2 regions of the Pseudarthrobacter sp. efr-133-R2A-89 genome follow, and region 2 is predicted to be linked to the other one. Evidence: riboswitches for the same ligand, from Rfam matches in the RefSeq annotation. Region 2 holds a riboswitch; the other holds the start of a gene.

Region 1 (14,910 bases), on a different contig from region 2:
ATTTCCTGGCGGATGGTGATCATGGCCTCGATGAAGCGGTCGATCTCGGCGAGGTCCTCGGACTCGGTGGGTTCCACCATGAGGGTGCCCGCGACGGGGAAGGACAGGGTGGGGGCGTGGAACCCGAAGTCGATCAGCCGTTTGGCCACGTCCTCGGCCGTGACCCCGGTCTTCGCGGTGAGTTCGCGCAGGTCCAGGATGCACTCGTGCGCCACCAGCCCGCCCTCACCTGTGTACAGGACCGGGAAGTACTCGTTCAGGCGGGACGCGACATAGTTCGCGGCCAGCAGCGCGGACTTGGTGGCCTCGGTCAGGCCCTGCCCGCCCATCAGCTTCACGTACGCCCACGAAATCGGCAGCACCCCGGCCGAACCGAACCGGGACGCCGAAATCGCCACCCCGTGGCCCTCTTCGTGGGCGGCCTTGTTCGCGTCCCCGGGCATGAACGGTGCCAGGTGGGCTTTCGCGGCAACGGGCCCGACGCCGGGTCCCCCGCCGCCGTGCGGGATGCAGAAGGTCTTGTGCAGGTTCAGGTGCGAGACGTCCCCGCCGAACCGGCCCGGCTGGGCCAGGCCCACCAGGGCGTTCAGGTTGGCCCCGTCAATGTAGACCTGGCCGCCCGCCTCATGGACAGCGTCGCAGACCTCGCGGACATCCCCGTCGAACACGCCGTGGGTGGAGGGGTAGGTGATCATGATGGCCGACAGGACATCCTTGTTCGCCTCGATCTTGGCCGACAGGTCCTCATGGTCGATCGTCCCGTCCGGGGCGGTGGCCACGACGACGACCTTCATCCCGGCCAGGACCGCGGAGGCGGCGTTGGTGCCGTGCGCCGAGGCCGGGATCAGGCAGACGGTGCGCTGCTGATCGCCCCGGGAGTGGTGGTAGCCGCGGATCGCCAGCAGCCCGGCGAGTTCGCCCTGGGAGCCGGCGTTGGGCTGGATGGACACCTGGTCATACCCGGTGATCTCGGCCAGGTCAGCCTCAAGCCCGGTGATCAGTTCGCGCCAGCCCTCCGTCTGGGAATCCGGGGCGAACGGGTGGATCGAGGCGAACTCCGGCCAGGAAATAGCTTCCATCTCGGCCGTCGCGTTCAGCTTCATGGTGCAGGAACCCAGCGGGATCATGGTCCGGTCCAGGGCCAGGTCCCGGTCAGAGAGCTTGCGGATGTAACGCAGCAGCTGGGTTTCAGACCGGTGCGTGTTGAACACCGGATGCTGCAGATAGGCCGAGGAACGCACGACGGCGTCGGGCAGTTCGAAACCCTGGGCGTCACCCACCGGGCCTGCGCCAAAGGCGACGGCGACGGCGGAAAGTGTTGCCGCCGTCGTCGTCTCATCAACGGAAACGCCCACGGTGTCCTGGTCAACGAAGCGCAGGTTGATGCCGCGCGCCTCGGCAGCGGTGACCACCTTGGCAGCCTTGCCCGGAACGCGCACCGTCAGGGTGTCGAAGAAGGAATCGCTGACCAGTTCGCGGCCCAGGGCCGTGAGGGCGGTGGCCAGGATCCTGGCCTTGTGGTGGACGGTCTCGGCGATCGCCTTCAGGCCGTCGGGGCCGTGGTAGACGGCGTAGAACGAGGACACGATGGCCAGCAGCGCCTGGGCCGTGCAGATGTTGGACGTGGCCTTCTCGCGGCGGATGTGCTGCTCCCGGGTCTGCAGCGCCAAGCGGTAGGCGGGAACACCGGCGTCGTCCTTTGACACCCCAACCAGGCGGCCGGGCAGGGAACGTTCCAGGCCCTTGCGGACAGCCATGTAGGCGGCGTGCGGGCCGCCGAAGAACAACGGCACGCCAAAACGCTGGGCCGAGCCGACGGCGATGTCCGCGCCCTGCTCGCCCGGAGGGGTGATCAGGGTCAGCGCCAGCAAATCGGCGGCCACGGTAACAAGAGCCCCGCGCTCCTTCGCTGCGGCGATCACGGCGGACTGGTCCCACACGCGGCCGGAGGCACCGGGCTGCTGCAGCACGACGCCATTGATGGCACCCTCCGGAAGGCCCTTGGACAGGTCCGCGACCTCCACCTCGAAGCCGAGCGCCTCGGCGCGGCCCTTGACAATGGCGATGGTCTGCGGGAGCACGTCGATGTCCAGGACGGTCCTGCCGTCCTTGGCCGCCGCGGACTTGTTGGCGCGGCGCATCAACAGCACGGCCTCCGCCACGGCGGTGGCCTCGTCCAGCAACGAGGCGTTGGCCATGGGGAGTGCAGTGAGGTCCTGCACCATGGTCTGGAAGTTCAGCAGCGCCTCCAGCCGGCCCTGCGAGATTTCCGGCTGGTACGGGGTGTAGGCGGTGTACCAGGCCGGGGATTCCAGGATGTTGCGGCGGATCACCGGCGGGGTCACGGTGTCGTAGTAGCCCTGCCCGATCATCTGGACGGCGGTCTTGTTCCGGCCGGCGATCCTGCGCAGCTCGGCCAGGACCTCCACCTCGCTGAGGGCGTCGGTCAGCTTGAGCGCAGTTTCCTGCCGGATGGACGCGGGGACGGCAACGTCAACCAGGCCGTCCACGCTGTCGTAGCCCACGGCCTTGAGCATGGTATCGACGTCGGCCTGGCGGCGCGCGCCGATATGGCGGTCCACGAAGGATGTTGGAAGCGACTGAATCGTCATGAGGAACTCCAGGTCTGGCCGGCCAGGTTGGCACGGCGTGGGATGGGTTCCTCCCCGCTCTGTATTGGACCTGAGAGATTCCGCGTTGCCTGCTGGTGGCAGGGGCCGCTTGCACCGTCGGTGAACCAGGCAGAAGCCCGATTGCTTTCCAGAGTCGCCTCGCCGTGACGGTACGTGGGCCTGAGAGATTCCTGGGGAGGATTTGCTCCTACGGCGCCTGCCCGGTGTTTCGCCGGGAGGACTCTCCCGTCACAGCTCGAAAGGCTTATTCAAATGTGGGTGATTCGGCTCACAAGGTACCGGGATGAACCCGTCCGTGGCAAATCGGCTGGTTTAGGTGAGGAGCGTGAGTGGGCGCGTGACTCCTCCGTTCCCCGCTTGTGTCGTGAGGGGTTTGACATTCGATCGTGACGGACACCACACTGAACCCGGGATTGGCGCCGCCGGTGGCTGGCTCAGCGTATCCGGAGCAGCCCACCAGTCGGCGCCCGTCCCGTTGCATGCCCGGCGGCGGCCCAAAAAGCCGCCGACCTCCAACTGAATACGCCTTCGACCTGCGGCGGGAGAGTCCTGCCGGGTACACCCAGCAGGCGCCGTAGGAGCAAACCCTCCCCAGGAAACTCTCAGGCCCACGTACCGCCGCGGACAGGCAACTCTGGAAAGCAGCCAGGCATGACCTTGGCTCACCGACGGTGCAAGCGGCTTTGGCTGCGGAAACTCTCAGGTCCACTACAGAGCGGGGAGGAACCAAATCTTTGCGGCCCCCAAAAGCCGCTTTATCGATGGAGTTCCTCATGGCGATTCATCCCCCCACGTCCAACAGCGAACCAGCCCGCGGCCAGGGCGCCGCCACGGCAGCCCGCAGCGAGCCTCCCCACCTGGAACGGCAACTCACCAACCGGCATATCCAGCTCATCGCCATTGGTGGCGCGATCGGCACAGGCCTGTTCATGGGTTCCGGGAAGACCATCTCCGCCGCCGGACCCTCCGTGATCTTCGTGTACATGATCATCGGCTTCATGCTTTTCTTCGTCATGCGGGCCATGGGCGAGCTGCTGCTGAGCAACCTGAACTACAAGTCCTTCAGTGATTTCGCCGCCGACCTCCTGGGTCCGTGGGCAGGCTTCTTCACCGGGTGGACATACTGGTTCTGCTGGGTGATCACCGGAATCGCGGACGTCGTCGCCATCGCAGGGTACTCAAAGGAACTTTGGCCGGCGCTGCCGCTTTGGATCCCGGGCCTGGCCACGGTGGGCATCCTGCTGCTGCTGAACCTCGCAACGGTCAAGGCCTTCGGCGAGACCGAGTTCTGGTTCGCCCTCATCAAGATCGTCGCCATAGCGGCCCTGATCATTGTGGGGCTCTTCATGATCTTCACCGGTTTCCAGAGCGACGCGGGCACCGCAAGCTTCACGAACCTGTGGAGCCACGGCGGGTTCTTCCCGAATGAGTTCATGGGCTTTGTGGCCGGATTCCAGATTGCAGTATTCGCCTTCGTGGGCATCGAACTGGTGGGCACCACCGCCGCCGAGGCCAAGAATCCCGAGCGCACGCTGCCCAGGGCCATCAACGCCATCCCCGTCCGCGTTCTGCTCTTCTATGTCGGTGCGCTGGTCATCCTGATGGCCGTCACCCCGTGGACCCAGTTCGCCGCCGGCCACAGCCCCTTCATCGGGATGTTTTCCTTGGCCGGTCTCGGCGCCGCGGCCACAGTGGTCAACCTGGTGGTCCTCACTTCGGCGATGTCCTCCGCGAACTCCGGCATCTACTCCACGTCCCGCATGGTCTTCGGCCTGGCCCAGGAAGGCGACGCGCCCGGTATCTTCAGCCGGCTCTCCTCGCGGAAGGTGCCCAGCAACGCGCTGTTCCTGTCGTGCGTCCTGCTGCTGTCCGGCGTCGTCCTCATGTATGCCGGCCAGGATGTGGGTATGGCTTTTGAAATGGTGACCACCGTGTCTGCGGTCTGCTTCGTCTTCGTCTGGTCGATCATCCTCGCCAGCTACATCTCCTTCCGCCGCCGCCGCCCGCACCTGCATGCGGCCTCGAAGTTCAAGATGCCCGGTGGCATCCCCGCCGTGTGGGTGGTGTACGCGTTCTTCGCCTTTGTCCTCTGGGCCCTGACCACCCAGCCCGATACGCTCGCTGCCCTGCTGGTGACCCCCATCTGGTTCGTCATCCTTGGCGTGGCGTGGGCCATTCTCCGGCGCCGTCCCGCGCACCTGGCCCGCTTCGAGGTCTTCCGGGCGGAGCTTCGGGCCGACGAGGCCGCCGGTCGCAGCGGCGAACGCGCGGACGCTGAAGAGCCGGGCCAAAAAGTGTAAGCATGCTTAGTGTTTATCCACTTAGGATGGGATGACACGGCAGCCACGCGCTGCAGGTCGATTTGAATGAAGGTGACCATGGCCCGGCGCAGCAACCCCGCACTTCGTATCGCACAGGAAACCGCCCATAACGCGTTGTTTGACGCCCAGGGCAAGCCCAAGCCCGGCGTCCACAACATGCTCCTGAAGGCCGTGCAGATTCAGCGGCCTTTGGTGGTGGGCTACATCCGGAGGCTCCAGAAAAAGCATCCGCGGGCCACGGCCGCGCAGTTGGCGGACATCGCAGAACGCGACTACCTCCGGGCTGTGGCCGGAGGAGGCGCCCTGGTGGGTGCCACCGCCGTCGTCCCCGGCGTTGGAACCGTAGCGTCGCTGGGACTTTCCGCGGCCGCCACCGTTGGCTTCCTCGAAGCCACAGCCCTTTATGCAACCTCGCTGGCTGAACTGCACGGCATCAGGCTGACCAACCCGGAGAAAGCCGGCACCATGGTCATGGCCATCATGCTCGGCGAAGAGGGCACCGCACTGCTGGGGACCCTCAGCGGACAGGCAGCCGGCAACAGCGCCGGCAATGCCTGGGGGAGCGTCCTGTCCAAGTCGATGGTGGTGCCGGGATTCGGGAGCGTCCGCAAGCGGATCCAATCGGCCTTCCTGAAGAACCTCCTGAAGCGGCAGGGCACGGCATTGTTTGGCCGCGCCCTGCCCTTCGGGATAGGCGCTGTTGTGGGTGGAGCCGGTAACCTCATGATGGGCCGCGCAGTGGCCAGGAACGCCCGCGAGGCTTTTGGGCCGATGCCGGACACCATTCCCGGCGAGCTGACCGCCGCTGCCGCGCCGGACAACCTGACGCTGGAAGGCAACACACTTGGATCTCAACGCTGACGTAGGGCAATCATTCGGCTCCTGGACCGCAGGAGGCGATCCGGCCATGTACCAGCTGGCCACCAGCGTAAACGTGGCGTGCGGCCTTCATGCCGGTGACCCCATCACCATGTTGGACAGCTGCAGGGCCGCCTACGAACTGGATGTCACCGTCGGGGCCCACCTCGGCTACCGCGATCTGGCAGGCTACGGCCGCCGCTCGCTGGACATGAGTTTTGATGAGCTCTTCGGTGACGTGCTGTACCAGCTGGGGGCGCTCGACGGCGTAGCGCATGCGGTGGGTGCCTCCGTTGACTACGTGAAGGCGCATGGAGCGCTGTACGACACCACTGTCCGCGACGCCGAGCAGGCCTCCGCCGTGGTGGCGGCCATCAACGCCTACGATCCCGGCCTGCCCCTTCTGGGCCTCCCCGGCTCGGAGCTACTGAAGCAGGCCAAGGAAGCGGGGCACCCGGTGTTCGTCGAGGCCTTCGCCGACCGTGCCTACCGCGCCGATGGCAGCCTGGTGCCGCTCTCCGAGGACAATGCCGTCCTGTACGACGTCGATGCGGTTGTGGAACGGGCCGTCCGCCTGGCCACGCGAGGCGAAGTGGCGGCCGCGGACGGAACTGTCATTGCGGTCCGGCCGGACTCCCTGTGCATTCACGGTGGGACACCTGAAGCCGTGGAGATGGCGGTCCGGATCAGGGCAGGACTTGAGGCAGCAGGCGTCGGGCTGGAGTCATTCGCCTAGGAGCCTGCAGCCGTAGGGCATGACGGCTCTGCTGCGCCAGCGGCACCGCAGCTGACCTGAAGCGGCACCAGTGCCGCTTCAGCTGACCGGCGTCACTCTGACCGAACAGAGGTCCCCCCAGCGTCGCATCCGCTGAACCGGGGTCGCCCCAGTGTCACTTCAGCTGACCGGCGTCACTCCGACAGGGCGAACGGCGTTTCGAAGAACTCTGCCCACAGAGGGTCTTCCGGTGACAGGTCGTTGAGGTCTATGAGGTTGGCGTCGTCTGGTTCCCATGGCGGGATGTCTTCAATGCCTGCCGGTTCACCCTGGAATTGGACGGGCATGGCATGAATTCGCGCCGGCAGAGTTCCTGGTGGCCAGTGGGTTGGTTGGGGGTCTGGGTGTTCGGGTTGGTAGTGGCGGCCGGTGGGTGAGGTCCAGCCGGGTGGTTCATTCCGTGTGGCCGGGTCGGGGGTCCAGGGCCGGGCGTGTTTGAGGCGGTGGTGTCGGGGGCAGAGTTGGGCCAGGTTCCGGGCGTCGGTGGTGCCGCCGTGGTGCCAGGGGGTGAGGTGGTCGGTGTCGTTGTCGGGGGTGTGGTTGGTGCAGCCGGGGAAGGTGCATGTGCGGTCCCGCAGCCGGATCCATTGTTTGATGGTTTCGGGGAGCCGGTAGCGGGTGCGGCCGATTTCCAGGGGTGCCCCGTCGCGCGGGTCGACCAGGACCCGGTAGAACGTTTCCGCCCCGCCGGCGACGAGCCTCCGTGCCATGGATGCCGGGATCGGCCCGAATCCGTCCAGCAGCGCGGGTTCCTCGGTGAGGCCGAGCAGCGAGAACACCGGGACCGTGACCAGGACATCGGCCCGGGGTGCGGGGACCTTGCCAATGTCAGTGGAAGCACATCCCGGACCTGCGTCATTACCGGCACCCTCAGCCGCGGCGGCGGGTTCGGTGTCAGCGTCCGCGGCCGCGGAGGAGGTGGTGGGCTGCAGCCCAGCGCCAAGGAGGAGGGACGCGGCGACGTCGGCGCGGAGCTGAGTGAGGGTGCGGGGCTCATCGGGGCGTTGGAGGCGGCGGGCGGTAGCGGTGCTCCGGTTCCAGATCGCGCACGCGGTGTCCCCGGGAAGGTAGAGCGAGAGCCAGGCCATCCCGTCGCGGTCCGGGGCGTAATCCATCCGCCGGTCCGCCACCCCCTTCACATGCCGTTTCTCCAAGGACTCAGGGTGGTGGCGTTCCCGCCAGGCCCGGACCTTCGCCCGGAACCGGGACGGGACAAGCTCACCGGGCGCGGCGCCCCGGGCCGGGTGGGGCGCGTCGGGGTCGAAGAAATGCGCCACCAGGCCGGCGGCAGAGTCGGGGGTGAGTCCTTCGGTTTCGTCGGCGACGATCCGGGCGTGCTGCCACGACACCCCACCCGCAGACAGGGTTTCGAACACCGGTGGCAGTGAACAGACCCGCCGGGACTGCTCCACCAGCGCCCCGGCGGCGGGGGAGCTGATGGTGAGGATCCCGGCGATCTCCTCCACCGCGGACATCTCCGCGTAGGTGCGCTCCTCCACCGGCGCGTCCGGCGGAAGCAGAGCATGCTGGATGTCAATGGCATCCGCCACGTCTTGGGCTTTCACCGCCGCCAGCTGCGCTTCCAACCTGGCCACAAGCTCCAGCCGTTCCAGATACAGCCCATACCGCCGCTGCAACACATCAACATCCGCGCCGGCATGAAGGTCAGAAGTCAGGTAACCGTCCGCCAGAACCAGCCCGCTGAGCGCAGCAACAGAGGCAGAAACACCCTCCATCACCACCGCCAAATCAGAACCGATTCCCATAAACAAATCATCCAACGAGGCACTGACATTAAGGTCTGCCGCCCAGTCCTTCCCTGGCAGCTGCCGGTGCCCCAACGTCTGGAGCAATCAAGGTGCCGTGAACGTGCCAGCCCCGTGCCGCCGTCGTACGCGCCAATGCCGCCCGGGACCTGCGGCGGCGGAAAATTACCCGAAGATGAGTTGCGCCACCGTGAAGATCGCCAGCCCCGCCAAGGACCCCACCACCGTGCCGTTGATGCGGATGAACTGCAGGTCCTTGCCCACCTGCAGTTCGATCTTCTGCGAGGTCTCCTCGGCATCCCAACGGGCCACCGTGTCCGTGATGACGCCGGCGATGTCCGAGCGGTAGGTCTTCACCAGGTAGGCCGCGGCGTCCCCGATCCAGGCGTTGACCTTCCCCGCCAGTTCGGGGTCGCCCACCAGCCTGGTCCCGAAGTCCCGCACGGCTGCCTTGAACTTGATGGTGAGTTCGCTGTCGGGATCGTCCACGGCACCGAGGAGGGCATTCTTGACGGTGCCCCACGTCCGGGACGCGAGTTCGCGCACCTCGGGATCACCCAGGACCTGGGCCTTGATGTCCTCGGCTCGGGCGATCATGGCCGGGTCGTGCTGAAGGTCCTGCGCGAGGTCGTTCAGGTACTTGTCGATCGACTGCCGCACCTGGTGGTTGGGGTCGGCCTGGACGGCCCGGACGAACTTCAGGATCTCGACATACACCTTGTCGCCCACCAGCCCGTCCACGAACTGCGGCACCCAGGTGGGGGAGCGGTCGGACACCAGGCGGCTGACCGTCTCGTGGTTGTCGTCCACCCAGTCCGCGGCGCGGTCCACCATCAGGTCCACCAGTGTGTGGTGGTGCCCGTCATGGAAGATCCGCTCGGCGAGCCTGCCCAGGGGAGGTCCCCACGGCGGGGTGAGCAGATGCTTTCGCACCATGCCCTCGATGACGGCCTGGACGTCGTCGTCATTCAAAACCTTGAAGGCGCCGCGGATCACGGCGGCGCCTTCCTTGGCCACCCGCTCCGCACCGCCCGGCGCGGCCAGCCACTGGCCGGCACGGCCGGCGATGTTGACGCTGGCCAGCTTGTCCTGGACCACCTGTTCGGACAGGAAATTCGTCTCGACGAACTCGCCCAGGGAGGCGCCGATCTGGTCTTTCCGGCGGGGAATGATCGCGGTGTGCGGAATCTTGATGCCCATGGGGTACTTGAACAGGGCCGTGACGGCGAACCAGTCGGCGAGTGCGCCCACCATGCCGCCCTCGGCCGCCGCGCGCACGTACTGCAGCCACGGGTAGTCCTTCTGGAGGGCAAACGCGAAGACGAAAATCACGGCCATGGCAATGAGCAGGCTCAGCGCCAGCAGCTTCATCTTCCGCAGCGCTGCCGCTTTTTCGGCGTCACCGGCCCCGGGATCACGGTCGACGACGGCGCCCGCCACCCGGGTGCCCTGAGGCACCTGCCGCGTCGCCTCCGCTGGTGCATCCTGCGCGGCGTGCCCGGTAGTTGCCTCAGAGTTCACCTGCATGTGCCAAGCCTAGCCCCGAAGGCGGAAGCCGGTCCGCTACCGTGTGAGCATGACAACTGACGAGTCTGTGCCGCAACGGCCGTTGGTCTACGCCCACCGGGGCTCCAGCGGCACCTACGCTGAACATACCCGCGCCGCCTACCTGCAGGCCCTGGCTGACGGGGCCGACGGGGTGGAGTGCGATGTCCACCTGACCCGGGACCAGCACGTGGTACTGCTCCACGACGCCAACCTGGACCGGACCTCTGACGGCACGGGGCCGGTGGCGGACCGGACCCTGCACGAACTGCGGCAGCTGGACTTTTCGTCCTGGAAGGGGGCGCGGATTCCCGAGGCCTACGGCGCCCGTTCCGAGCAGTTCCTGACCCTTCCGGAGCTCCTGGACATCCTTCGCGGCGCGGGGCGGCCCGTGGGCCTGGCCATCGAGCTCAAGCATCCAAGCCCTTACCAGCTCAAGCTGGAGGACCGGGTACTGGAAGTGCTCCGCAGCGAAGGCTGGGATCCGGAAAGCTCCACGCTGGACAACGTGGCCGTGACCTTCATGAGTTTCAGCTCCGATTCCGTCCGCCACCTCCTGGAATCCGTCCCGCCCCGGTACATTTGCCAGCTCGTGGACGATCTCACCGTCCACGAGATACGCGGCGGACTGGGCGTGGGTCCCATTACCGGCGGAGCGATCGCCAACCTGATGAAGGCCACCCAACTCGAGGGCGAACAAATCCTGGACGACTGCCTGGTGGGCATGGCGGGTCCGGGCATCGACTACGTCCGCGAACGCCGGGACACCGTCCGCCGCTGGCTGGACTCCGGCCGGCGCTTCAGGGTCTGGACGGTCGATGCTCCCGAGGATGTTGACCTGTGCCAGGACCTGGGCATCCAGGAGATCACCACCAATGTGCCGGCCCGGGTCCTGGGCCAGCTCCGCGTGGCGTCACCGCAGGCGAAGTAGGACGGCCGTGGCGGAGGGCGGCGTCGACGGATCCTTCCCGCGCAGGTGGTGGGCCGGTCCGCTGGACGTGGAGGGCCTGGCCCTGCACTCGGTGGGGGCAGCGGCGGACGCGCTGAACCGGTACACGGGTGACGCGGGCCGGTTCAGCACCACCGCTGCCATGACGGCGGCAGCCTTCGACTCCTTCGGACACTTGCGGATCGACGGGCGCCAGCCGCAGGGCTTCGCGCCGCTTTCCGGCTTCCGGCGCACCGCGGACGGCTGGATCCGGCTGCACGCCAACTACCCGCACCATGAGCAGCGGCTGCTGCAGGCGCTGGGGGCGTCCTCCGCCGATGCCGTGGAGCAGGCACTCCGCGGCATGCCGTCCCTGCAGGCCGAAGCTGCCATCCAAGGCAACGGCGGGATCGCGGCGGCCGTCAGGACCCGCAGCGAATGGCTGGCGACGGAGATGGGCCGGGCCGCCGGCAAGGGACCCTGGGCCGCGGTGGAGTTTGCCGATGGGCGGACGGCGGGCCTGGGCCTGGGCCTGGGTGACTTCGCGGCAACAACGCCGGGTCGCGGGCACATTGTGGGCCCGCCCCTGGATGGCGTCCGCGTCCTGGACCTGACCCGGGTCATCGCAGGGCCCGTCGCCACCCGCTTGCTGGCCGCGCTCGGAGCGGATGTCCTCCGGCTCGACCCGCCGGCTTTCCCTGAGATCGCGGACCAGTTCGTGGACACGGCGTTCGGCAAGCGCAGCGCGGAAGCCGATCTTGGCCTCCCGGCGAACCAGCACAGCCTGTGGCAGCTCCTGGCCGGTGCGGATGTAGTGGTTACCGGCTACCGGCACGCCGCCCTGGACCGTTTTGGGCTCAACCCCCGTGAACTGCTGGCGGCACACCCGGACCTGGTGGTGGTTACCCTCAACAGCTGGGGCACGACCGGGCCCTGGAGCGGCCTGCGCGGCTTCGACAGCATTGTCCAGGCCGCCTGCGGGATTGCCCACGCGTACGGGAAGAACGACGACGACGGGTGGCGCCCGGGTGCCCTTCCGGTCCAGGCGCTGGACCACGCCACAGGGTACGGCGTGGCGGCGGCAGTGATCCACCTGCTGGACAGCCGCAGGCAGGCGGGGGCGGGCGCCGCCGCGCACCTGTCACTGGCCCGGACGGCGGAGGAGCTGTTTGCGTTGCCGGACACCGAGGCAGGCCGAGGGGAGCTGGCAGCACCGGAGTACCGCACCATGGACAGCCCCTACGGCGTGCTCCGCTACGTTGGGCCGCCGCTGATTTCCGGCGGGCGGCCCCTGGACTATCTGTCTCCGCCCCCGGCCTACGGCACCGCCACGCTCACCTGGGCCTGACGGAAACGGGCAGCGCCGCCTCTTTCCGCCCCGCCACCTCTTTCTGCCCGGCCGGGCACCGCCGCTGCCGGGGCCCGGCCGGGTTTCGAGCGCCCGCTCCCGCTGTGGTTGAGTGGTTCCATGTCTTTTCCCCGGTCCGGCCCCGCTGTCCAGGGCCTGCCCTTGCACGTCCTGCCGTTGCACGGCCTTCCACTCCAAGGCTTGTCCGCCGCGGCCATGGGTGCCCTCCTGCTGGCCAGCGCCGGCAAGCATTTCCGGGACCCTGGTTTCTTCCGTGACGTTGTTCCGGAATACCTCTGCCGAGTGGACCCGCAACCCGGCCTGCCCAGGGTGCCCCAGCACCCGCTGGCGCTCCTTTCCCGGGACGAATGGATCGCGGTGAGCGGGCTGCTGGAACTGGCTGCCGCCGTCGGCATCCTCCTCCCGCCCACCCGGACGCTGACTGCCACCGCCCTCACCGGGATGTTCACCGCATTCCTGGCAGGGCACGTCGACGCCCTGGTGCGGGCGTACGGTCCGGAGGGTTCGCGCCGCCGCCGGAAGATCCACTCCCTGCGGCTCCCGCTGCAGGCGCCACTGATCCTGTGGGCCTGGAGCCTGCGAAAACCGGCTTCGCCAGGGTGCCCGCCGGGACGCCGGCCGTGAAACTGACGGGCTCGCCGGCGGTGAAGGTGGGAATCTCCATCAGCATCGCCACCGGCCTGTATGGAATCTCCTTCGGGGCGTTGTCAGTCACGTCCGGCCTCAACCTGTGGCAGACCATGGCGCTGAGCCTGCTCCTGTTCAGCGGCGGCTCGCAGTTCGCGTTCATCGGTGTTGTGGCCGGAGGAGGCTCGGGTATCGCGGCCATGAGCGCCGCCACCTTGTTGGGCATGCGCAACGGCATCTACGGCATGCAGTTGAACGCGCTGCTGAGGCCCAGCGGCTGGCGCAAGTACGTGGGGGCGCAGCTGACCATCGACGAGTCCACCGCCACCAGCACCGGGCGGACGGATCCGGCCGAGCAGCGCCGCGGATTCTGGACCGCCGGGATTGGCATTTATGTGCTGTGGAACGTCTTCACGCTCGTCGGTGCGCTGGCCGGGAGCGGACTGGGCGATCCCAAACAGTGGGGACTCGATGGCGCCGCCGTGGCAGCGTTCCTCGGACTGCTCTGGCCGCGGCTCAAAGGCCGGGAGCCCGTTGCGATTGCGGTGGCCTGCGCCGTGGCCACCGTGATTGCGGTGCCGTTCGTGCCGCCAGGGGTCCCTATCCTGGTGGCAGCTGTGGTGGCGGCGCTGGCGGGATGGCTGAGCCACGGCCGGCGTGACGAAGGACTGGAACCGGACATCGAGCCATACGGGCACCCCGCCGGCCGCCATGCGCGCGGGAGTGCACCGAATGCGGGTGCGGAGCGCGGCGACACCACAGGCCCGGCGGCCGCCCCATGAGCCTGTGGATCTGGCTGCTGATCGCGTGCGTCCTTGCCTACGCGTGGAAACTCGTGGGGTATTTCGTTCCTGCCAAACTGCTGGCGGACCCGCGTGCCTCGCGTATTGCCGGCACCATGACCATCGGGCTGCTCGCCTCGTTGACCGTGGTCAACGCCGCGGCGTCCGGGCAGGCGCTGGCCGCTGACGCGCGGCTGGGTGCGCTGGCTGCGGCTGCGGTGGCCCTGGCGTTCCGGGCGCCTTTCCTGGTGGTGGTCATTGCCGGGGCAGGAACTGCGGCGCTGCTGAGGTTGCTGGGCTGGAACTGACCACTACCACCACGGAGTGATATAGATCACGCCCTGCGCGGTTTGCCGGTTGTACTATGAAATCGGCTTATGCAGCTGGCCACGGCATTCGCGATGGACGGCACCCATGGAAAACAAGCTGCAGTTGGCAAGGGACTTGGCGGGCGGTCCCCGGCACAAAAGTGCTCGACGCCGGGCGGGGCTTCCCGCCAAGCGTTTCTTCAAGCGCTTTGCAGGCCTGTCGGACGTGCCGCCGGAGGACTTGGAGATTCTGTCGCAGCGGCTCCAGGCGGCACTCGACCTGGACCCGTCGTCGTCCGTTCCTGCCCTGCAAGACCTGGTGCGCCGGGAGGTCCGCAAGCGTGCTGAGGGCGGCAGGGCCTAACGCCCCCAGTATTCCGGGTGCCGCGTATGGTGCACTGGAACAGAGGCGGCCCTCATGGGCGCTGCCACCAAAGGAGGAATCGAAATGGACGAACAGTCACGGCCCGCCGGGCCGGAAGACGGCCAGGGCACCGAGGACGCCGGGAAGAACAGGCCGGACGATTACTCCGCCGGGAGTTCGGCAGCGGAGCAGCCTGCGAAGCAGCGATCCGCCTATCTCGATCCCCGCGGCTCGGAAGGAACCCGGGAATTGCGGGACACCGCCAGGCGGCGCCGGGATGCGGAAGAAAAGCTGCAGCAGCACCTGATGGAAGCGAAAGAACACGTTCCCAACGAGTTCCACGAACACCACCCGCATGCCCACCACGCCGAGCCGGCCCGGCCCGAGGGCAAAGGCGAAGCCGAAGAAAAGGCCCCGGAAGAATCCTGACTGCCGTGCCCGGCGTCGAGCAGGGGCAGGGTGTCATTCCGTGCTGTCCGGAATGAGCCCCGGGCGGGAACTCCCTGGCTAAGCCAGTCTTTGGCTGGCCCCATCGGGCGACGCGGCCCTGCGGCAGCTTTCCTCGACGGCCATCTCGTACCACGCCTCGGCGCCGAACTCAGGCTCGGGAGTGTCAAGGTTCTGGTAGAGGGCA
Region 2 (14,910 bases):
TTCCTCGGAGTGGGAATTCGCCAAGGGGCTGCAGCTTCTGGAAGAGGACCCCGAGGCCTACGCCGCAATGGACCGCTGGGTGGAGGCGGCGGACTGGATCGTCTGGCAGCTGTGCGGCAGGTATGTCCGCAATGCCTGCACGGCCGGCTACAAGGGCATCTACCAGGACGGGCGCTACCCCTCGGAGGATTTCCTGGCTGCCTTGAACCCGGAGTTCAAGGACTTCGTCAGCTCCAAACTCGAGCACACCATCGGTCGGCTGGGTGACGCCGCCGGCACACTGACCGCGGAGGCCGCAGCCTGGACCGGGTTGCCGGAGGGCATCGCCGTGGCGGTGGGAAACGTTGACGCCCATGTGACTGCCCCGGCAGCGAAGGCGGTGGAACCCGGCCAGCTGGTGGCCATCATGGGCACCTCCACCTGCCACGTCATGAACGGCACGGAACTGCGTGAAGTACCGGGAATGTGCGGGGCCGTTGACGGCGGCATCGTTCCCGGCCTGTGGGGCTACGAGGCGGGCCAGTCGGGCGTGGGAGACATCTTCGGCTGGTTCACGAAATACGGAGTCCCGCCCGAATACCACCAGGCGGCCGAAGCTGCCGGTCTGGGGATCCACGAATACCTCACCGAACTGGCCTCGCGGCAGGCCATCGGGGAGCACGGGCTGATAGCCCTGGACTGGCATTCGGGCAACCGGTCGGTCCTGGTGGACCACGAGCTCTCCGGCATCGTGGTGGGCCAGACGCTCGCCACCAGGCCCGAGGACACCTACCGGGCGCTTCTGGAAGCCACAGCCTTTGGAACGCGCACCATCGTGGACGCCTTCCGCGACGCCGGGGTTCCGGTCAAGGAATTCATCGTGGCCGGCGGCCTGCTCAAGAACAGGCTCCTAATGCAGATCTACGCAGATGCCACCGGCCTGCAGCTTTCCACTATCGGCTCGGAACAGGGCCCGGCCCTGGGGTCGGCGATTCACGCCGCCGTCGCAGCGGGAGCATACGCGGACATCCGCGAAGCCGCAGCCGCCATGGGCGCCGAACCCGGGGAGCTCTACACGCCAATCCCGGAAAACGTGGCCGCGTACGAGGAACTCTTCCAGGAGTACAAAACCCTCCACGACTACTTTGGCCGCGGCAGCAACGACGTGATGCACCGGCTTAAGGCCATCCAGCGACGGGCCGCCAGTACGGTGCTGCCCCGTACCGGGTCCGCCGTCCCCTCTGTCGTGGAAGTGTCCGCATGAGCGTCCGGCAAGGAACCGAAGCCGCAATCCTGGAAACCATCGCCCGGATCCGGGAAGACGTATGCGCCCTGCACGCTGAGTTGACGCGGTACGGCCTGGTGGTGTGGACTGCGGGCAACGTCTCGGCCCGGGTGCCCGGCACCGACCTGATGGTCATCAAGCCGTCCGGCGTCAGCTACCAGGACCTGACCCCGGAGCAAATGGTCGTGACCGACCTGCACGGCACGCCGGTGAGGGGCACCAACGTTGGTGGCGGGGGCACCGTCGATTGGGGCAACCCGCCGCTCTCGCCGTCGTCCGACACCGCCGCGCACGCCTATGTGTACCGGCACATGCCCGAGGTGGGCGGTGTGGTGCACACGCACTCCACTTACGCCACCGCGTGGGCTGCACGGGGTGAGGCCATCCCCTGTGTGCTCACCATGATGGGCGACGAGTTCGGCGGCTCTATCCCGGTGGGCCCGTTCGCGTTGATCGGCGACGATTCGATCGGCCACGGCATCGTGGAAACCCTCAAAAACTCGAACTCACCGGCGGTCCTGATGCAGAACCACGGCCCCTTCACCATCGGCAAGGACGCCCGCTCCGCCGTGAAGGCCGCCGTGATGTGCGAGGAAGTGGCCCGCACCGTCCATATCTCGCGGCAGCTGGGTGAACCCCTCCCAATCGACGCAAGCCATATCGACTCGCTCTACGCCCGGTACCAGAACGTCTACGGGCAGTAAACCCCCAAACCTTCAACAGGAGTACGCATGAACACCGCAGCAAACACCACCCTGGACGGCTACGAGGTCTGGTTCCTCACCGGCAGCCAGCACCTCTACGGCGAAGAAGTCCTCAAACAAGTGGCCGCCCAATCCCAGGAGATCGCCAACCAGCTCAACGCCTCCGCCACCGTCCCGGTGCGGATCGTCTGGAAGCCGGTCCTGACCGACTCCGATGCCATCCGCCGGACCGCGCTGGAAGCGAACGCCGATGACTCAGTCATCGGCGTGACGGCCTGGATGCACACCTTCAGCCCTGCCAAGATGTGGATCTCCGGCCTGGATCTGCTGCGCAAGCCTCTGCTGCACCTGCACACCCAGGCCAACCGCGACCTGCCCTGGGCGGACATTGACTTCGACTTCATGAACCTGAACCAAGCCGCGCACGGTGACCGGGAGTTCGGGTACATCCAGTCCCGCCTGGGCATTGCCCGGAAGACCGTCGTCGGGCATGTCTCCAACCCCGAGGTGGCACACCAGGTGGGGTCCTGGCAGCGCGCCGCTGCCGGCTGGGCCGCCGTCCGCACCCTGAGGCTCACCCGCTTTGGCGACAACATGCGCAATGTTGCCGTCACCGAAGGGGACAAGACCGAAGCCGAGCTGCGGTTCGGCGTTGCGGTGAACACCTGGTCCGTCAACGAACTCGCGGACGCCGTGCACGGCGCGGGGGAGGCCGACGTCGACGCCCTGGTGGCCGAGTACGAGGACCTTTACGACGTGGCGCCGGAGCTCCGCGCAGGCGCGGCCAGGCATGAATCGCTGCGGTACGGCGCCCGGATCGAGCTGGGCCTGCGCAGCTTCCTTGAAGCCAATGGCTCCGCCGCGTTCACCACCTCCTTCGAAGACCTGGGGGCCCTCCGCCAGCTCCCCGGCCTCGCCGTGCAACGGCTCATGGCGGCCGGGTACGGCTTTGGCGCCGAAGGCGACTGGAAGACCGCCATCCTGGTGCGCGCCGCGAAGGTGATGGGTGCCGGCCTGCCCGGCGGGGCGTCCCTGATGGAGGACTACACGTACCACCTGGAACCGGGCGCGGAGAAGATCCTGGGCGCGCACATGCTGGAGGTCTGCCCCTCGCTCACGCGGTCGAAGCCGCGCCTGGAAATCCACCCGCTGGGCATCGGCGGCAAGGATGACCCGGTCCGGCTGGTGTTCGACGCCGACGCCTCCCCGGGCGTCGTCGTTGCCCTGTCCGACATGCGCGACCGGTTCCGCCTGGTGGCCAATGCCGTCGACGTGGTCCCCCTGGACCAGCCGCTGCCCAACCTGCCCGTGGCCCGTGCGCTCTGGCAGCCGAAGCCGGACTTCGCCACGTCCGCCGCCGCCTGGCTCACCGCCGGCGCCGCCCACCACACCGTACTCTCAACGCAGGTGGGCATGGATGTGTTCGAGGACTTCGCCGAGATCGCCAAGACCGAACTCCTGACCATCGATGAAGGCACCACCATCCGCCAGTTCAAGAAGGACCTGAACTGGAACGCCGCCTACTACAAACTCGCCGGCGGGATCTGATTCCGTGGCGCAGCCCGGCTCCCGGCCACGGCGACTGCCAAGGCTCGAGGACGTGGCGGGGCTGGCCGGGGTCTCGCACCAAACCGTTTCGCGGGTGGTCAACAACCACCCCAACGTCAGCAAGGAGACCCGGCACAAGGTGGAAGCGGCGATTGCCGAACTCGGCTACCGCCGCAACACCGCCGCACGCAGCCTGGTCACCCGGCGCTCGCAGACCATTGGCGTCCTGGGCAGCGAGTTGTCACAGTACGGCCCTGCCAACACCTTGCTGGGAGTCGAACGGGCCGCGCGGGACGCAGGATACTTCGTCAGCGTCGCTGCCCTGCGCGAGGTCACGAGGGACACCATCCTGGACGCCGTCAGGCACTTCCTGGACCAGGCGGTGGACGGGATCGTAGTGATTGTTCCGCACCTGGCCACGTTGGCGGCCTTGGCGGAAATCGCTATCGGGGTGCCGGTGGTGGCCGTCGGCCCCGACGGGAATGACGCTGTTGGCGGTGTCCGGGTGGACCAGCGCAAGGGAGCTGAACTGGCCGTCCGGCACCTCATTGCGCAGGGCCACCGCCGGATCGGGCATGTCGCCGGGCCGCAGGACTGGATTGACGCCGTGGCGCGGTCCGACGGCTGGCGGTCCGCCCTGGAGGCCGCCGGGCTCGAGGCGGATCTCCTGGTCGAGGGGGACTGGAGCGCTGGCACCGGCTATGCCATTGGCCGGCGGCTGGCGGCTGACCGGCGCGCCACGGCCCTCTTCGTGGGCAACGACCAGATGGCATTGGGGATCCTGCGCGCCTTCAACGAAGCAGGCCTGGGGGTGCCGAAGCACGTTTCCCTGGTGGGCTTCGACGACCAGCCCGAATCCGCATACTTCAGCCCCCCGCTGACCGTGGTCCGGCAGGACTTCGAAGAACTGGGCCGGCGCTGCATGGACATGATGCTCGCGGTGCTCGGCGGTGCGGAAGGGCCCCGGACGCTGGTGGTGGAACCTGAGCTCATCCTGCGCAGCAGCACGGCCCAGCCCTGCTGAAGGAGCAGGCAGGCGCCGGAATTAATCCGGGGGAGACCGCCGCGAAACGTGGCCACAACAATTGCTGCGTAGGTTTCAGGGATGACGGCTACTTTGCTCACCCGGCTCCGCGACTGGGCCATTGATACCTTTACCTGTGAATCAGAGTCCGAGGCCGCCGGCGCCATGGCCGATGCCACCCGGTGGGGGTGGCTTCCCGCCTTGAGCGGAGTCTCCGTCGGCGCCGACCATGCCCGCTCCGAACATCTGGGAAGGGTGTCCGGCGGCAACTGAATGTCTGCTTGGCCACACTATTGCGCCGGGGCCGGGATGATGCCCTAAACTGCTTCACTGAGGTGCCTGAAATGGCGCTGTGCAGCAACGAAAGTGAACATGCTAATGGCTACCGATTACGATGCTCCACGCAAGCAGGAAGAGGAGTCTCCCGCTGACTCCCTGGAGGCCCTCCAGGCGTCCCGGAGCGGCAACGCTCAGACCGCAGTCATCGACGTCGACGAGAATGACACCGCTGAAGGCATCGACCTCCCCGGCGCCGATCTGTCCAACGAGGAACTCACCGTCATTGTGGTTCCCGAGCAGTCCGACGAGTTCACCTGCTCTTCCTGCTTCCTGGTCCGCCACCGGTCGCAGGTGGCCCGCGAAAAGGACGGCCTGAAGTACTGCCGCGACTGCGAGGGCTGAGCCCCACCCGTTCTCCCGGCGCCGGTTGCCCCTTCGGGGCGGCCGGCGCTGCTGTGTCTCCGGCCGCCGTCGTTATCAAAATTCGCCTCCGTGACAACGGAAAAGGTGCCGTGCCCCGGTTGGGGGCACGGCACCGTTTTTGGACGCTTCGCTTTATTCCGGCACTACCAGGGCGGGCGTGTCCTTCTTGAGCGTTTCGCCGCGGAAGAAGCCCGGGTGCGTGCGGGACATGACCAGCATGACGACGGCGCCCAGGGCCAGGATGCCCACGCCCAGGATGAATACCAGGCCCACGCCGAAGACCTCGGAACCGCTGCCGAACTCGGGCGCCAGGCTGTCCACGGCGGTCTGGACGAACACCACGAACAAGCCCACGCCGCCCACCACCGGGCAGACCAGCCTGAACAGGAAGTGGCGCATGCTGTTGAACAGGCTGTGCCGGAAATACCAGGTGCAGGCCAGTGCGGTGAGGCCGTAGTAGAAGCAGATCATCAGGCCCAGCGCCAGGATGGTGTCGTTCAGGACGTTGTCGCTGACCACATGCATCACCGCGTAGAACCCGGCGGAGACGACGCCGGCAGCAATGGTGGCGAAGCCCGGCGTCGCGAACTTCCGGCTGATCCGGCTGAAGGGTTCCGGCAGTGCGCCGTAGTGGGCCATGGCCAGCAGGCTGCGGGACGGCGACATGAACGTGGACTGCAGGGAAGCGGCCGAGCTGGAGAGCACCGCCAGGGACATCAGGATGGCGAACGGGCCCATGATGGGGGAGGCCAGCGCCGTGAAGATGTTCTCGTGGTTTTCGGCGTTGTTCAATCCGTTGCCGGTATCTCCCACGCCGGCGAACATCATGGTGGCGATGCTGACCAGGAGGTATATGGCCAGGACGATGACCGCGGTGAGGGTGCCCGCCACGCCGGCGGTCTTCTTGCCGTTGGCGGTTTCCTCATTGACTGTCAGGCAAACGTCCCAGCCCCAGTACACGAAGATCGACAGGGAGATGCCGGCGGCAACCTGGCCGAAGGTCTCGATTTTGGTGACGTCGAACCAGTCCCAGCTGAACGGGATGGCGGTCTCGGAGGTGGACCAGTTGGCGAAAGCCATGACGACGAACAGGCCCAGGACCAGCAGCTGGAATCCCACCAGGCTGTACTGCACCATTTTGGTGGTGTGCATGCCGCGGTAGCTGACCCAGACGGCCAGTGCCACGAACACGAAGCATGTGATGACGTTGAGCGCCTTGTTGTCCGCCAGGTCTGCCAGTTCGGGGGAGCCTGTGACCTGGGACAGGAAGAGATAGAAGAAGTCGACGGCGACGCCGGCCAGGTTGGACAGCACGATGATGTTGGCGGCCAGCAGGCCCCAGCCGCCCATCCAGCCGATCCAGGGGCCGAACGCTTTGGTGACCCAGGTAAAGGTGGTGCCGCTGTCCGGGGAATCGGCGTTGAGTTCCCGGTAGGCGAGCGAGACCAGGATCATGGGGATGAAACCGATCAGGAAGATGACTGGCAGTTGGAGCCCGGCTTCGTTGACGGTGGGTCCAAGTGCGCTGGTAAGCGTGTAGGCGGGGGCAATGGTTGAGATGCCCAGGACGACGACGGCCAGCAGGCCGAGCTGCCCGCCCTTGAGTCCCTTGGCGCTGACGCCGCCCGTGGACGGTGCGTGGGCGTGGGGGCCGGATTTGGAGGTACTGGTCCGGATTGTCTCTGTCATGGCACCACTTTCTGGAAGGCTGTGAGACGGAGGTCACTATATGAATGGCGTTCATTTAGTATGGGACCGCCGGCCCTGTGATGCAAGACGCAATATGAACCACATTCGTTTATGACTGATTTCCATAATTAGTAAGCTCACTGAGAAATTTCCGGATTGCCGGCCGCGGGGCAGTCTACGGCTGGTAGCGTCGGCCCTACTGGACCAATCGAGGAGGACGCATGAAAGCTTCACCGACACTGACCAACAACCTGCAGGCAGTCCTTGCCGACCTGATCGAACTCCACATCCAGGGCAAGCAAGCGCACTGGAACATCGTGGGCACCAACTTCCGCGACCTGCACCTGCAGCTCGATGAGATCGTTGACGCTGCACGCCAGTTCGCCGACGATACGGCCGAGCGCATGCGCGCCCTGCACGCCCTCCCGGATGGCCGCAGCTCCACCGTTGCCGAAACCATCAGCCTGGCCCAGTTCCCTGACGGGCTGATCAGCACCGCGGACGCCATTGAGCGGATCGTCGCCGCCATGGAAGCCGCCGTGGGCACCATGCGCAAAGTCCACGACGAGGTGGATGAGGAAGATCCCACCTCCGCGGACCTTTTGCACGAGTTCATCGCCCGGCTGGAGCAGTTTGCCTGGATGGTGCAGGCAGAAAACATGAAGCCTACCGCCAAGGTGACTGCCGCCGACTCCAAGTAGGCCAAGCGTCCCACCCCTTGGGCGCCCCGTACCGGAATTGATCCGGCGCCGGGCGCCCTTTGCGGTCCCGGGCGGTCAGGTGGCCTTGGGCACTTTCCGCAGCACGACGGCGGCGAGAACTGCCGCCGTCGCCATCAGTACCAGCCCGATTGCCGCAGTGATGTGCACGCCGGAATCGAACGCCGCCGCCGCAGCGTCCCGGACCGCGTCCGCCAGCGGGCCGGGCAGGACGGCGGCCGCTTCCATGGCGCCCGCCAGCGTTTCCCCGGCGTTGTGCAGCGCGGTGCCCGGGAGCATGCCATCCAATCCTGCCGGGAGGCGCAGGTTGTGCTGGTAGGAGGCCGTCAGGATGGAGCCCAGGACCGCCGTCCCCAGCAGTGAGCCCACCTCGTATCCTGTTTCGGAGATGGCCGCGGCGGCGCCTGACTTTTCCGGGGGCGCGGAGCCCAGGATGAGGTCATTCGAAATGGTTTCCGCCGTCCCCACGCCCAGCGCCAGGACCAGGAGCGCTGCCAGCAGCAGTGCGGGTCCGCCGTCGTGGTTTCCGAACGCCACCAAGGTGTAGCCAGTGGCACTGAACGCCAATCCGGCTGCCACCACGTATCCCGGACGGACCTTGCGGACCAGCGGCACCACCACCAGGCCGGCCACCACCGTGGCTGCCAGCGCGGGAATCATCGCCACCCCCGCGGCTGACGGGCTCAGGCCCTCAAGGAGCTGGAGGTGCTGGGCAAGGAACAGGATGAAGCCATTGAAGGAAAACAGGGCCAGGATGTTGGCGCTGATGGCCATGCTGAACACCCGGTTCCGGAACAGCGACATGTCCAGCAGGGGGTGTTCCAGGCGTTGCTGGCGCCGCACGAACACCACGCCCATCGCCGCGCCGAACGCCATGCTGCCAAGGCCTGCCGGGCCCGGACCTTCGGTGGCAACATCCTTGATGCCGTAGACCATGGGAACCATCACCAGCATGGAAAGCAGGATGCTGGGGACGTCCACCCTGCCCGGCGATGGGTCCTTGGATTCCGGGATCAAGGTTCTCCCCAGTGCCAGCAGGGGAAGCATCAGGGGTACCGCCACCAGGAACACGGCGCCCCACCAGAAATGCTCCACCAGCCAGCCGCCGAAGATTGGGCCCAGGGCTGCGCCTCCGGAGAACCCGGCAGCCCAGATGGCGACGGCCATTCGCCGGCGGTTGGGCTCCGGGAAGATGTTGCGGATCAGCGACAACGTGGAGGGCATCAGCATGGCCCCAAAGAACCCCAATGCGGCCCGTCCGGCGATCAGCCACTCCGCGGTGGGCGCAAAAGCCGTCGCGGCGGATAACCCGGCAAAGCCCGTGCTGCCGATAATGAGCAACCGGCGCCGCCCGATCCTGTCGCCAAGGCTTCCCATCGATACCAGGAGTCCGGCCAGCACCAGCGGATAGGCGTCGATAATCCACAGCAGGTGGACGCCGGAGGGTTCCAGGGCGCGGGTGATGGCGGGAAGGGCGAATGTCAGGGCGGTGTTGTCCACGGCGACGAGCAGCACTGGGAACATCAGCAGCCCCAGCGCGAGCCAGTCGCGCCGCGGGGAGCGCGCGGCCGCTCCGCCGGTGCGTGCGGGCACCAGGGTCGAAGGGGAAGTCGTCATGAAATAACTATACCGTCCAGACGGTATAGTTTGAAATCCGCGATTTCCCGTTTTGCCGCCGGGGGAGGGCATGATGGGAAGCATGCCCCGAAAGCCTGTAGCCCGTGACGCGGTCCTTGATGCCTTCGAAACCCTCCTGATTGAGGTGGGGGAGCGGGCAGCAACCTTGGACGCGGTGGCCAAGAAGGCGGGGGTGTCCAAAGGTGGGCTGCTCTACCACTTCCCCAACAAGGAAGCGCTCATCGAAGTGCTCCTGGACCGTTTGGACGGGCTGGCCAAGGAGGACGCCGACGCCATGGCCGGGGCCGCCGAGGGGGCGGCCGCCTACTTCATCCGTTCCTCCGTCTGGGCGGACACTCCGCTGGACCGGGCCATCGTCGCCGCCACCAGGCTGGCGGAGGTGGCGCACCAGGAAACGCGACGCCGATTCGCAGCCATCCAGCAGCGGTGGCTGGATGAGATCGCGGCCGACGTAGGGCCTGGACTGGCCAAAGCGGTCCTGTACATGGGGGACGGGCTGTATTTCAACGCCATGCTGTCCGTGGGCCCGGCACCGCAAGGGGGAGCGGCCGCTGACGTGGAGGAACTCCTGGCGGCCCTGGAGCGGCTCCGCAGGTAGCCTTCGCCATTTGCCGGGAAGGGTTGCGGCATAGGACAATGGAATGTTGTGAGGGCTGTCACCGGCCCGCATGATCCAGCACATGGCTGGTTTAACAAGTGAATAGCCTTTGATCTGCGGCGGGAGAGTTCTGCCGGTGTACAGGCAGGCGCCGTAGGAGCAAATCCTCCCCAGGAATCTCGCAGGCCCCCGTACCGCCGCGGCGAGGCGCCTCTGGAAAGCAGCAGGCGGTTCCCATGGCCCCCATCAGGGTCAGGAACCGGTGTGCTCACCGACGGTGCAAGCGGGTCCTGCCAGGCAGGCACCGCGGAAACTCTCAGGTCCAATACAGAGCGGGGAGGAACCCGAATCGCTGTGGCGTACCCTGCGCCGCCTGAGTAAATGGAGTTCCTTCGTGCCGGTTAGCCCAGCCTCCACCACCTTCGTAGACCGCCATATCGGCGCGAGCCGCCAGGCCGACGTCGACACCATGCTCAAAGCCGTTGGCTACGACACTGTCGACTCCCTGGTTGACACCGCCGTCCCCAAGGTCATCCGCCAGGAAACCGCCCTCCGCCTGCGGGACGCCCTCAGCGAGGTGGAGGTCCTGGCTGAGCTGCGCAGGATCGCCGGCCGGAACAAGACTGCCGTGCAGATGATCGGGCAGGGCTACTACGACACCGTGACGCCGCCGGTGATCCGCCGCAACATCCTTGAATCCCCGGCCTGGTACACCGCCTACACCCCGTACCAGCCCGAAATCTCGCAGGGCCGGCTCGAGGCGCTGCTGAACTTCCAGACCATGGTCCAGGACCTGGTGGGACTGCCCATCGCCAACGCCTCCCTCCTCGATGAAGCCACCGCCGTTGCCGAGGCCGTGCTGTTGATGCGCCGCGCCAACAAGTCCGCGGCGGCCAAGGACGGCAAGACCGTCCTGGACATCGACGTGCTCCCGCAGACCATCGCCATTGTCAAGGGCCGCGCCGAGGCGCTCGGCTTCGAGGTGGAGGTCGCCGACCTCTCCCAAGGCCTGCCCGACGGCGACATCAATGGCGTCGTGCTGCAGCAGCCCGGCGCCTCCGGCCGCGTGTGGGACCAGTCCGCCGTGATCGCCGCCGCCAAGGACCGGGGCGCGCTGGTGACGGTGGCCGCCGATTTGCTGGCGCTGACCCTGATCACCCCTCCGGGCGAGCAGGGCGCGGACATCGCCGTCGGCTCGGCCCAGCGTTTTGGCGTGCCGTTGTTCTTCGGCGGCCCGCACGCTGCCTACATGGCTGTCCGCAAGGGCCTGGAACGTTCCCTGCCCGGCCGCCTGGTTGGGGTGTCAAAGGACGACGCCGGTGTTCCCGCCTACCGTCTGGCTTTGCAGACCCGCGAGCAGCACATCCGCCGCGAGAAGGCCACGTCCAACATCTGCACGGCCCAGGCGCTGCTGGCCATCGTTGCGTCCATGTATGCCGTGTACCACGGCCCGGAGGGGTTGAAGGCGATCGCGGAAACGGCGCATGGCCACGCCCGTACCCTCGCCGCGGCGCTCAAGGCCGCCGGCCTGGACGTCCTGCACACCTCCTTCTTCGACACCCTGACGGTGCGCGTTGCCGGCCGCGCGTCAGCTGTGATCTCCGACGCAGAGGCCCGCGGCATCAACCTGCGGCGCATCGACGCCGACACCGTAGGCATCTCCCTCGACGAAACCACGACGCCGGCCATCGTCGCCCAGGTTGCCGACGTCTTCGGCGCCCCGGTTGCCGAGGTCCACGGCGAGGGCCAGGGCTTCGGTCTTGAGGCCGCCGTCGAGCGTTCCTCGGCCTATCTGCAGCATCCGGTGTTCAACACGCACCGGTCTGAAACCCAGCTGCTGCGTTACATCCGCAGGCTCTCTGACCGTGACCTGGCCCTGGACCGGACCATGATCCCGTTGGGTTCGTGCACCATGAAGTTGAACGCGACGGCTGAGATGGAAGCGATTTCCTGGCCGGAGTTCGCCTCGATCCACCCGTTCGCCCCGGACTCCCAGACCGAGGGCTGGCGCGAACTGATCACCGGGCTGGAGGCTGACCTGGCCGAGATCACCGGGTATGACCAGGTGTCCATCCAGCCCAACGCCGGCTCCCAGGGCGAACTCGCCGGCCTGCTGGCGATCCGCGGCTACCACCACTCCCGCGGCGAGCAGCAGCGCACCGTCTGCCTGATCCCGGCCTCGGCGCACGGCACCAACGCCGCCTCCGCCGTCCTCGCCGGCATGAAGGTCGTCGTCGTGGCCACCGCCCCGGACGGCACGATCGACCACGACGACCTGACGGCCAAGATCGAGGCGAACAAGGATGTCCTGTCGGCCATCATGATCACCTACCCCTCCACCCACGGCGTGTTCGACGGGGATGTCCGGGAAGTCTGCGACGCCGTCCACGCCGCGGGCGGCCAGGTCTACATTGACGGGGCCAACCTGAACGCCCTGGTGGGCCTGGCCCAGCCGGGCCGGTTCGGCGGCGACGTCTCGCACCTGAACCTGCACAAGACCTTCTGCATCCCGCACGGCGGCGGGGGACCCGGCGTCGGGCCCGTTGCCGCGAAAGCCCACCTGGCCCCGTTCATGCCCGGGGACGCGAACAAGGCCGCCCACGAAGAGGGCCACGGGGTGGCGATTTCGGCGTCCCGGTTCGGTTCGGCCGGGGTGCTGCCGATCTCGTGGGCGTACGTGAAGCTGATGGGCGGGCAGGGCCTGACCGAGGCCACCAAGTCCGCGCTGCTGGCCGCGAACTATGTCGCGTCCCGCCTGAACGAGTACTTCCCGGTCCTCTACACCGGTGAGGGCGGGCTGGTGGCGCACGAGTGCATCCTGGACCTGCGCGAACTCACCGCGAAGACCGGGGTCACGGCCGAGGACGTGGCCAAACGGCTGATCGACTTCGGGTTCCACGCCCCCACCCTGTCCTTCCCCGTCGCGGGCACCCTCATGGTGGAACCCACCGAGTCCGAGGACCTCGCCGAGATCGACCGCTTCATCGAAGCCATGATCACCATCCGACAGGAAATCGACCAAGTGGCCAACGGCGACTTCGCCGTCACCGACTCACCCCTGCGCCACGCACCCCACACGGCCGCCGCCGTCGTCTCCTCTGACTGGGACCGCGCCTACCCGCGCGAGCAAGCAGCCTTCCCGGCCCACCACAAGCAGGACAAATACTTCCCGCCCGTCGGCCGCATCGACGGCGCCGCCGGCGACCGCAACCTCATCTGCTCCTGCCCGCCGCTGTCCGAGTTCGAGAACTAGACCACTCCCGTGGTTGAGCCGGCCGGCACCGGGTTTTCGGCCGGCTCAACCACCGCTCCCAAAGGACTTTCAATGACTGAGAAGTACACCGCGCTCTACGACGAGCACAAAAAGCTGGGCGCCTCGTTCACGGACTTCGGCGGCTGGCAGATGCCGCTCAAGTACAGCTCCGAACTGGCCGAGCACCACGCCGTCCGCAAGGCCGCCGGGCTGTTCGACCTCTCCCACATGGGAGAAGTCTGGGTGACCGGCCCCGACGCCGCCGCCTTCCTGGACTACGCCCTGGCCGGCAAACTGTCCGCGGTCGCCGTGGGCAAGGCCAAGTACTCGCTGATCTGCAACGAAGACGGCGGCATCATCGACGACCTCATCACCTACCGCCGGCCGGCAGCAGCGGACGGCACCGACGTCTTCCTGGTAGTCCCCAACGCAGGAAACGCAGACACCGTCGCAGCAGCATTGCAGGAACGTGCCGCACGGTTCGACGTGAAGGTGGAGGACGCCTCAGCCCGCACGTCACTGATCGCCGTCCAAGGCCCGGCAGCAGAATCGATCCTGCTGCGGCTGCTTCCGGCAGCCCGGCATTCCCTGGTGACAGAGCTGAAGTACTACGCCGCCGTCGAGGTCCCCTTCCTGGTGGGCGGTGCGGGCCTGGACCTGCTGTTGGCCCGGACCGGGTACACCGGCGAGGACGGCTTCGAGATCTTCGTGGACAACGCGGACGCCCCGGGCCTCTGGCAGGCGCTGATCGCCATAGCCGACGAGGGCCAGCTCACCCCCGCAGGGCTCGCCTCCCGCGACTCCCTCCGCCTCGAAGCGGGAATGCCGCTCTACGGCAACGAACTCTCGCTGGAAGGCGACCCGTTCGCCGCCGGCCTGGGCGCCGTCGTCGCGCTGTCCAAGGAAGGCGACTTCGTCGGGAAGGCCGCGCTGGCAGCCATCAAGGAAGCCGGTGCAGGCAGCACCTCCGGCCGCCGCCTCGTGGGGCTCAGGGGCCAGGGACGCCGCGCCGGCCGCGCGCACTACCCGGTCCTGAAAAACGGCGCCACCGTCGGTGAAGTCACCTCCGGCCAGCCTTCGCCCACCCTGGGCTACCCGATCGCCATGGCCTACGTCGACGTCGAGCATTCGGCGCCGGGAACCTCCCTCGAAGTCGACCTTCGCGGTAAGGCCGAACCCTTCGAAGTCGTCGGCCTCCCGTTCTACAAGCGCCAAAAATAGCGCCGGACAGCCGGTGGTTTTGCTTGTCGAAACCCCGCCCCCACCACCCGTTTTAGTTAGGAACCAATCGCATGGCTGTTGGCGTTTTTGATCTGTTTTCGATTGGGATCGGGCCTTCGTCGTCTCATACTGTGGGGCCGATGCGGGCTGCCGCCGTTTTTGCGGAGGAACTCAAGGCCTCGGGTGTGCTGGCTCACGTGGCGTCGTTGCGGGTGGATTTGTATGGCTCGTTGGCGGCCACGGGCCATGGGCACGGGACGATGACCGCGATCCTGCTGGGCTTGGAGGGGTTTCACCCGGAGTTGATCCTCCCGTCGGAGGTGGAGGAGCGGCTGGCCGCGATTGCCGGGACGGGGACCTTGCACCTCGCCGGCGCCGTGCCGCTGCCGTATGGGGTGAAGGACATGGTGCTGCGGCCCCTGACGGTATTGCCCCGGCACACGAACGGGATGACGTTCACCGTCACCGATGCTGCCGGTGCGGTGGTGCATGCCGCGACGTTCTTCTCGGTCGGTGGCGGGTTCATCGTCCGGGAGGGTGAGGAAGACGC

Evidence for each region. A riboswitch is a leader RNA that binds a small molecule or an ion and turns the genes downstream of it on or off. The one in region 2 is predicted to bind glycine.
Region 1: another riboswitch for glycine. It lies ahead of cycA (D-serine/D-alanine/glycine transporter); the one in region 2 lies ahead of gcvP (aminomethyl-transferring glycine dehydrogenase).

Annotation. Positions count from the first base shown of each region.
Region 1 is NZ_JARVSE010000004.1:1,553-16,462, forward strand. It holds gene gcvP (aminomethyl-transferring glycine dehydrogenase) at 1-2,612, opposite strand, end outside; glycine riboswitch at 2,771-2,871, opposite strand; glycine riboswitch at 3,163-3,261, shown strand; glycine riboswitch at 3,262-3,357, shown strand; gene cycA (D-serine/D-alanine/glycine transporter) at 3,407-4,933, shown strand; gene QRM95_RS07650 (hypothetical protein) at 5,012-5,815, shown strand; gene QRM95_RS07655 (LamB/YcsF family protein) at 5,799-6,548, shown strand; gene QRM95_RS07660 (HNH endonuclease signature motif containing protein) at 6,722-8,353, opposite strand; gene QRM95_RS07665 (DUF445 domain-containing protein) at 8,519-9,880, opposite strand; gene QRM95_RS07670 (glycerophosphodiester phosphodiesterase) at 9,930-10,829, shown strand; gene QRM95_RS07675 (CoA transferase) at 10,837-12,174, shown strand; gene QRM95_RS07680 (DoxX-related protein) at 12,295-12,819, shown strand; gene QRM95_RS07685 (AzlC family ABC transporter permease) at 12,816-13,604, shown strand; gene QRM95_RS07690 (AzlD domain-containing protein) at 13,601-13,912, shown strand; gene QRM95_RS07695 (hypothetical protein) at 14,019-14,276, shown strand; gene QRM95_RS07700 (hypothetical protein) at 14,361-14,705, shown strand; gene QRM95_RS07705 (hypothetical protein) at 14,784-14,910, opposite strand, start outside.
Region 2 is NZ_JARVSE010000013.1:20,475-35,384, forward strand. It holds gene araB (ribulokinase) at 1-1,243, shown strand, start outside; gene QRM95_RS19345 (L-ribulose-5-phosphate 4-epimerase) at 1,240-1,968, shown strand; gene araA (L-arabinose isomerase) at 1,996-3,516, shown strand; gene QRM95_RS19355 (LacI family DNA-binding transcriptional regulator) at 3,569-4,540, shown strand; gene QRM95_RS19360 (hypothetical protein) at 4,622-4,813, shown strand; gene QRM95_RS19365 (DUF4193 domain-containing protein) at 4,919-5,221, shown strand; gene QRM95_RS19370 (APC family permease) at 5,375-6,931, opposite strand; gene QRM95_RS19375 (Dps family protein) at 7,153-7,632, shown strand; gene QRM95_RS19380 (MFS transporter) at 7,708-9,267, opposite strand; gene QRM95_RS19385 (TetR/AcrR family transcriptional regulator) at 9,350-9,886, shown strand; glycine riboswitch at 9,997-10,093, shown strand; gene gcvP (aminomethyl-transferring glycine dehydrogenase) at 10,281-13,139, shown strand; gene gcvT (glycine cleavage system aminomethyltransferase GcvT) at 13,212-14,360, shown strand; gene QRM95_RS19400 (L-serine ammonia-lyase) at 14,432-14,910, shown strand, end outside.